DNA from 2 places in the Kitasatospora sp. NPDC049285 genome. Region 1 is predicted to be linked to the other one. Evidence: predicted binding sites of a transcription regulator. Region 1 holds the regulator's gene; the other holds the start of a gene.
The links. Region 1 encodes HrcA, which represses chaperone genes, less so after heat shock. Its sites were predicted from a motif close to TTNGCACTCNGNNNNNCNGAGTGCNAA; they were not measured.
Positions count from the first base shown of each region.

Region 2: groL (chaperonin GroEL) is a predicted target of HrcA. The motif match lies at 2,869-2,895, and genes of this name have one in related genera.

Region 1 covers NZ_JBFAQR010000010.1:27,132-31,338, forward strand. Annotated here, with positions in the region: gene AB0K51_RS09800 (16S rRNA (uracil(1498)-N(3))-methyltransferase) at 1-567, opposite strand, end outside; gene dnaJ (molecular chaperone DnaJ) at 667-1,806, opposite strand; gene hrcA (heat-inducible transcriptional repressor HrcA) at 1,881-2,954, opposite strand; gene htpX (zinc metalloprotease HtpX) at 3,264-4,187, shown strand.
Region 2 covers NZ_JBFAQR010000035.1:21,660-25,866, reverse strand. Annotated here, with positions in the region: gene AB0K51_RS21885 (hypothetical protein) at 1-248, shown strand, start outside; gene AB0K51_RS21880 (DUF4031 domain-containing protein) at 255-509, opposite strand; gene AB0K51_RS21875 (hypothetical protein) at 506-862, opposite strand; gene groL (chaperonin GroEL) at 1,127-2,749, opposite strand; gene AB0K51_RS21865 (cold-shock protein) at 3,054-3,263, opposite strand; gene AB0K51_RS21860 (MoaD/ThiS family protein) at 3,826-4,104, opposite strand; gene thrC (threonine synthase) at 4,146-4,207, opposite strand, start outside.

The sequences.
Region 1 (4,207 bases):
CGCGGGCAGTTCGGCGGCGGCCAGCGCCCGCGCGCCCTCCTCGTGCAGCACCGCTGCGAACGCGGCCCGCTCCAGCAGCGGCAGTAGTTGACGGGTCGTCACCAGCTCGTGCACCTCGGGGAAGCGCAGCCGCCGCGACTGCTTGCCGGCCTCCCGCGCGGTGGCCCGCCACTTGGCGAGCGCCTTCGCGCCGCGCTCGCCCTTCCACTGGGTGATGCAGCGCGCGGCGGCCCACGGGACGACGGCGTCGACGCCGACCTCGGTCATGGTCTCGACGGCGAGTTCACCGCGGTCGCCCTTGGGCAGCGCCTGGACGACGGTGATCCGCGGGCTGGGCTCGGGCTCGTGCCGGACCGCCGTGACGGCGACCTCCAGGACGTCCTTGCCGTGCACCGCGGCGACGGTGCCGTCCACGCCCAGGCCCCGGCCGTCGGCGAGGGTGACCGCCTCGCCGGGCTCCAGCCGCTTCACGGCGACGGCGTGGCGGCCCTCCGCGCCGTCCACCCGGACCGTCCCGCCGGGGGCGGCGGCCGCCAGGTCATCGACGACGAACACCGGTGCGGTCATCCGAACGGAACCCTCTCAGAACTACGCGGACAGGTCGGAACGGCAGCCGGGCCGGGGGCGGACAGCGCCGCCCCCGGCCCGGTGGGAAATCCTCGCGCCTCAGCGCCCGTTGAAGGCGTCCTTCAGCCGGGAGAACAGGCCCTGCTGGCCGGGCGCGAACTGGCCGGACGGGCGCTCCTCGCCGCGCAGCACGGCGAGCCGGCGCAGCAGCTCCTCCTGCTCGGGGTCGAGCTTGGTGGGCGTCTGCACCTCGACGTGCACTATCAGGTCGCCCCGGCCGCCGCCGCGCAGGTGGGTGATGCCGCGGCCGTGCAGCGGGATCGACTGGCCGGACTGGGTGCCGGGCCGGATGTCGACCTCCTCGACGCCGTCCAGCGTCTGCAGCGGCACCTGGGTGCCGAGCGAGGCGGCGGTCATCGGGATGGTGACCGTGCAGTGCAGGTCGTCGCCGCGTCGTTGGAAGGTCGGGTGGCTGGTCTCGGCGATCTCCACGTACAGGTCGCCGGCCGGGCCGCCGCCGGGGCCGACCTCGCCCTCGCCGGCCAGCTGGATCCGGGTGCCGTTGTCGACGCCCGCGGGGATCTTCACCGTCAGCGTCCGACGGGCCCGCACCCGGCCGTCGCCCGCGCACTCCGGGCACGGGGTCGGGACCACGGTGCCGAAGCCCTGGCACTGCGGGCAGGGACGCGAGGTCATGACCTGGCCCAGGAAGGACCGGGTCACCTGGGAGACCTCGCCCTTGCCGCGGCACATGTCACAGGTCTGCGCCGAGGTGCCGGGGGCCGCGCCCTCGCCGTTGCAGGTGGTGCAGGTGACGGCGGTGTCGACCTGGAGTTCCTTGGTGGTGCCGAACGCGGCCTCCTCCAGGGTGATCTCCAGGCGGATCATCGCGTCCTGGCCGCGCCGGGTCCGCGAACGCGGACCGCGCTGGCCGGTGGCGGCGCCGAAGAAGGCGTCCATGATGTCGGAGAAGCCGAAGCCCGCCGCACCCGCGCCGAATCCGCCCGCACCGCCGCCGTTCGGCGACAGCGGGTCGCCGCCGAGGTCGTAGACCTGACGCTTCTGCGGATCGGAGAGCACCTCGTAGGCGGCGTTGATCTCCTTGAACCGCTCCTGCGTCTTCGGGTCCGGGTTGACGTCCGGGTGCAGTTCACGCGCAAGGCGTCGGAACGCCTTCTTGATCTCGTCCTGCCCCGCGTCGCGTCGGACGCCGAGTACCGCGTAGTAGTCCGTGGCCACCAAATGCTCCGGTTTGTTCCGCCTCTAGAAGTGCCTGCGATGGACGCGTGAGTGTCTCACGGGCCGCTGTACTGCTATGACTCGGCCAGGATCTGGCCCACGTACCGTGCCACCGCTCGCACCGCCCCCATTGTGCCCGGGTAATCCATCCGGGTCGGACCGATCACTCCCAGCTTTGCCACGCTCTGGTCGCCCGAACCGTAACCGACCGAGACCACCGAGGTGGAATTGAGCCCCTCGTAGGCGATCTCGTGGCCGATCCGGACCGTCATCTCCGAGTCCGCCGTCTCACCCAGCAGGCGGAGCAGGACGACCTGCTCCTCCAGCGCCTCCAGCACCGGCCGGATGGTGAGCGGGAAGTCGTGGCCGAAACGGGTCAGGTTGGCGGTGCCCGCCAGCATGATCCGCTCCTCGTTCTGCTCGGCCAGGGTCTCGAACAGGGTGGCCAGCACCGCGCTGACCGCCGCCCGGTCGGAAACCTCGAAGACGGCCGGCAGGTCCTCCAGGATCACCGGCACCTCGGGCAGCCGGCAGCCGCCCGCCATGCCGTTGAGCCTGGCCCGCAGCTCGGCGAGGAGTCCCTCGCCGACCGCGCCCGGGCAGTCCACCATGCGCTGCTCGACCCGGCCGGTGTTGGTGATCAGCACCAGCATCAGCTTGGTCGGGGTGAGCGCCACCAGTTCGATGTGGCGGACCGTGGAACGGGTCAGCGACGGGTACTGGACCACCGCGACCTGCCGGGTCAGCTGCGCCAGCAGCCGCACCGTGCGGGCCACCACGTCGTCCAGGTCGACCGCGCCCTCCAGGAAGTGCCGGATCGCCCGGCGCTCCGGAGCGGTCATCGGCTTGACCTCGGCCAGCCGGTCCACGAACAGCCGGTAGCCCTTGTCGGTGGGGATCCGCCCCGCACTGGTGTGCGGCTGGTGGATGTACCCCTCCTCCTCGAGCGCCGACATGTCGTTGCGCACCGTGGCCGGCGAGACGCCCAGGTTGTGCCGCTCCACCAGGGCCTTGGAGCCGACCGGCTCCTCGGTCCCCACGTAGTCCTGGACGATCGCGCGCAGCACCGCGAGGCGCCGCTCGTCCAGCGGGCGCACGGACGGGCGCGTGTCGATCAGGCGGCCGTCGGGCTTGCCGTCATCCGGCATGGGGCACGCACCTCCGTCGTCGTCCGTTGAGCTGGTGGTCGAACCGCTCTGGCACTCAACTGGGCAGAGTGCCAGAACCGTACCTGCCAGTGTAAGGCCCGGGCCTGACGGCAGGAACGGTCCGCCCACGTGATCCTCGTCGGATTGCGATCGCGGCGGCGTGCGTCGTCCGGCGTTCGCCCGACGGTCGCGCGGCGGTGGTCCGACCGCCCGTCCGGCGCGGATGGCGTGATTTGGTCCGGCGTGGATGGTGCCACGGGCCCCGCCCGGTGGCAGCATCGAAGGCGAGCGAGCACAGGAGGAGCAGCGATGTCGACGTCACAGCGGCACTCCCGGTTCACCCCCGACCGCGGGCTGACGGGTCGGATGGTGACCACCATGTTCCTGATCGGCCTGGTGTACGTGGGCTTCACCGGCCTGCTGATCGTGCTGCTGCGCGGAGCCTGGCCATTGATCGTACTGATCTCCGGCGGCCTGTTCGTCGCACAGTTCTGGTTCTCCGACAAGATCACCGAGCGGGCCATGGGCGCCCACCAGGTCACCCCCGAGCAGTACCCGCAGCTGCACGGCGCGATCGACCGGCTGTGCGCACTGGCCGACATGCCCAAGCCACGGGTCGCGGTCGCCGACAACGACATGCCCAACGCCTTCGCCACCGGCCGCAACCCGCAGAACTCGGTGATCTGCGTGACCACCGGACTGCTGCGCCGGCTGGAGCCCGAGGAGCTGGAGGGCGTCCTGGCCCACGAGCTGTCGCACGTGGCGCACCGGGACGTCGCGGTGATGACCATCGCCGGGTTCCTCGGCGTGCTGGCCGGAGTGATCACCCGGATGGCGTTGTGGGGCGGGTTCCTCAACGGCGGCAACCGCAACAGCAACGACCCCAACACCGCGATCGCGCTGATCCTCATCCCGCTGGTGTCGATGGTGGTGTACGCGCTCAGCTTCCTGCTGACCCGGCTGCTCTCCCGCTACCGGGAGCTCGCCGCGGACCGGGCCGCCGCCCAGCTCACCGGCCGGCCCAGCGCACTGGCCTCCGCGCTGACCAAGGTCACCGGGCAGATCGCCGCCATCCCCACCAAGGACCTGCGCCAGGCGCAGCCCTACAACGCCTTCTACTTCGCCCCCGCGCTCAGCGCCCGGGACGCCGCCTCGCAGCTGCTGTCCACCCACCCGTCGCTGGAGCAGCGGCTGGCCCAGCTGGAGAAGATCTCCGCCGAACTGGGACAGTGACGCTCCCGGCGACACCTCCT
Region 2 (4,207 bases), on a different contig from region 1:
GCGAAGTCCTCTGCGACGCCGACCTCGCCGTCCTCGGCGGCGCCCCCGACCGGTACGCCGCCTACGCCGCCGCCGTCCGCGAGGAGTACGCCTTCGTCCCGGACGACGCCTTCCGCGAGGGCCGCGCCGCGATCCTGCGGCAGCTGCTCGCCCTCCCCGCCCTCTACCGCACCCCGGAGGCCCGCGAACGGTTCGACGCCCGGGCCCGCGAGAACCTGGCGGAGGAGCTCAGGACGCTGGAGAGCTGACCCGCGCTACCGCTTCCTGCGCCGCAGGCCCGCCGCCGTCAGCCGCGCCACCAGCTCCTTGCTGCCGACCGGGCTCGCGCCGAGCGCCACTGCCTTGTCGTACCAGGCGGCCGGGATGTCGTAGTGGTCGCGTTCGAAGGCCTTCGCCGGGGCGCCCAGGGTCGCGGCGAAGGCGTGCAGTTCCTCGTACGAGACGTCGCTGACCAGGTGCGACCACCACTTGCCGTGGCCGGGCCAGTTCGGCGGGTCGACGAGGATCACGTCAGCCCGCCGACGGGGGCGACGACCACCCCGCGCTGCCCGCACACCCAGTGCGGATCAGGCCCCAACTCCGGCTCCACACTCAACGCGTGGGGATCGTCGTCGGCCGCGCACGAGGCACACAGCGGCCACCGCCCGTAGCCCTCCAGCAGCGCGTCCTGCACGTCCTGCGCGATCAGCCCCAGCACGAACTCGGTCCCGTCCGGCCACTGTTCGAGCCACCACCGCCGATGCGTCACCGCATCCTCGACCAGCGAAACGATCGCCGCCTCCGCCACATCCCGGGCAGTCAGGTCGGCAAGGATCAGCGCCCGAGCGCTGTGCAGGGCGGATTCGATCTCAGAACTGGCCATCCACCCATTCTCCCGCAGCTCACCCCACCGCCGGGAACCCCTCACTGCTCAACTCCACCCCGAACGGCTCCGGCAACGCGACCTGGATCTGCCCTCCGTCGATCTCGGCGCGTCGGCCCTCGGAACGTCCCGCTCCCGCCGGCGGTCCGGCAGAGACCGTTACACCTGCCCAGCCTCCCGCGCAGCGAACGCCGCAGGGGCGGCCTCCCCGTGAAGGGAGACCGCCCCTGCGAAGCGATCAGGACTCGCCGATCCCGGGCGGGATCAGAAGTCCATGTCACCGCCCGGCATGCCGCCGCCGGCGGCCGCGGCGGCCTTCTCCGGCTTGTCGGCGATGACGGCCTCGGTGGTGAGGAAGAGCGCCGCGATGGAGGCGGCGTTCTGGAGGGCGGAGCGGGTGACCTTGGCCGGGTCGATGATGCCGGCGCCGATGAGGTCCACGTACTCGTTGGTCGCGGCGTTCAGGCCGTGGCCGGCGGGCAGGTTGCGGACCTTCTCGACCACGACGCCGCCCTCGAGGCCGGCGTTGGTCGCGATCTGCTTGATCGGGGCCTCGAGCGCCACGCGGACGATGTTGGCACCGGTGGCCTCGTCGCCCTCGAGCTCCAGCTTGTCGAACGCGACACCGGCCTGCAGCAGGGCGACGCCACCACCGGCGACGATGCCCTCCTCGACGGCGGCCTTGGCGTTGCGCACCGCGTCCTCGATGCGGTGCTTGCGCTCCTTGAGCTCGACCTCGGTGGCCGCGCCGGCCTTGATGACGGCCACGCCGCCGGCCAGCTTGGCGAGGCGCTCCTGGAGCTTCTCGCGGTCGTAGTCCGAGTCGGAGTTCTCGATCTCGGCGCGGATCTGGTTCACCCGGCCGGCGACCTGGTCGCTGTCGCCGCCACCGTCGACGATGGTGGTCTCGTCCTTGGTGATGACCACCTTGCGGGCGGTGCCCAGCAGGTCGAGGCCCGCGTTCTCGAGCTTGAGGCCGACCTCCTCGGAGATCACGGTGCCGCCGGTGAGGATGGCGATGTCGCCGAGCATGGCCTTGCGACGGTCGCCGAAGCCCGGGGCCTTGACGGCGACGGACTTGAAGGTGCCGCGGATCTTGTTCACGACCAGGGTCGACAGGGCCTCGCCCTCGACGTCCTCGGCGATGATGACCAGCGGCTTGCCGCTCTGCATGACCTTCTCCAGCAGCGGGAGGAGGTCCTTGACCGAGGAGATCTTGGAGTTGGCGATGAGGATGTACGGGTCCTCGAAGCTCGCCTCCATGCGCTCCAGGTCGGTGGCGAAGTAGGCGGAGATGTAGCCCTTGTCGAAGCGCATGCCCTCGGTGAGCTCGAGCTCCAGGCCGAAGGTGTTGCTCTCCTCGACGGTGATGACGCCTTCCTTGCCGACCTTGTCCATCGCCTCGGCGATGAGCTCGCCGATCTGGGTGTCGGCGGCGGAGATCGAGGCGGTGGAGGCGATCTGCTCCTTGGTCTCGACGTCCTTGGCCTGGGCCAGGAGCTGGTCGGAGACGGCGGCGACGGCCTTCTCGATGCCGCGCTTCAGGGCCATCGGGTTGGCGCCGGCGGCGACGTTGCGCAGACCCTCGCGGACGAGCGCCTGGGCGAGCACGGTGGCGGTGGTGGTGCCGTCACCCGCGACGTCGTCGGTCTTCTTGGCGACCTCCTTGACGAGCTCCGCGCCGATCTTCTCGTAGGGGTCCTCGAGCTCGATCTCCTTGGCGATGGAGACACCGTCGTTGGTGATCGTGGGGGCGCCCCACTTCTTCTCCAGGACGACGTTGCGACCCTTCGGGCCGAGCGTGACCTTCACGGCGTCGGCAAGCTGGTTCATGCCACGCTCAAGGCCGCGGCGGGCTTCCTCGTCAAAGGCGATGATCTTGGCCATCAGAAGTGGTCCTCCGGGACACGGTCGACTGCTCGGACCAAGGGGTGCCCGCGACGGACGGCCCAGCGAGCGGGGGTCCCTTCCCCTACCGCTCCCGGGGCCTCACCGGCCCGGTCCGTTTGTCACTCTCACACTGTGAGTGCTAACGCCAATGATTAGCACTCTCGGGTGTCGAGTGCAAGCCCATTCGCGCACCGCGCCCGGGCGTCCGCGGGCGCTCCCGCCTGCGCCCGGGAACGCGGACAGGCCCGCACGACCGTGGTCGTACGGGCCTGTCGGCGTGTGTGTGGACTACCGGGCCGGATCAGGCACCCGAGGCCGCGCGGACCATGTCGGCCTGCGGACCCTTCTGACCCTGCGAGATCTCGAACTCGACCCGCTGCCCTTCCTCCAGGGTGCGGTAGCCGTCCATCTGGATCGCGCTGTAGTGGACGAACACGTCCGCTCCACCGTCGACCGCGATGAAGCCGTAGCCCTTCTCGGCGTTGAACCACTTGACGGTGCCCTGAGCCATTCCGAACTCCCCTTGTGCTGTGCTGGCCCTTCAGAGATCCGCGGGACCGCGGACCCAGAGGTCTGGAAGGCCGCTCCTGGGGACTCCCCCCCTAAGGCGCAGCCTCTGTCGCGGCTGAATGTATCCGGATAAGCGCCCTCTGCAACAGGCCCAACTTTCGGGGAATGGCCGTCCGCCGATGGGGATATGACGGGGCGAAAGGCGCAGAGCTGCACAATTGCCACCGGACATAACGGACCTGTCACCGCAAATTGCCGGAAGAATTCTGACGGCGGCCTGACAGAAGTGGCGGTATCCGGTCCTACGCGCGTCTCAGAGCGCGGGACGAAGCGGCGTCGGCGCGGAGCGTGGTGCGCAAAAACGAAGGATTGAAAGGCGCCGAGGAGGGGAACGGCCCTTGCCCGGCACTCTACTCCCCCGCCCCCGCGGGATTTCCAGCGCCCCGCCGGGCGGATAGCCGCAGGTGTGCGGCGCATTTCCGCGGGGACCACGCCCGGCCGCCGCCGGCCACCGGAAATCGGAATTCCGGGCCGACGGCGGCGGGGCGGAAAGTGACGCGGCCTCAGCAGCCGCCGGCCACCGCCGGGATGATCGACACCGAGGAGCCGTCCTTGATCTCGGTCTCCAGGCCCTCGGCGAAGCGCACGTCGTCGTCGTTCACGTAGACGTTGACGAAGCGGCGCAGCTTGCCGGTGTCGTCCAGGATGCGGGCGGAGATGCCGGTGTGGTTGGCCTCCAGGTCCGCGATGACGGCGGCCAGGGTGGCGCCCTCGGCGGTCACCTCGGCGGCGCCGCCGGTGTAGGTGCGCAGGATGGTCGGGATGCGGACGGTGGCGCTCATGGCGGTGGCTCCTCGGGGGGCTGGGGGGATGGGCCGGGGGATCAGGCGGAGGCGAGGCCGGCGGCGCGGAAGGACTCCAGCGTCGGGCGGATCACGGCGGTCA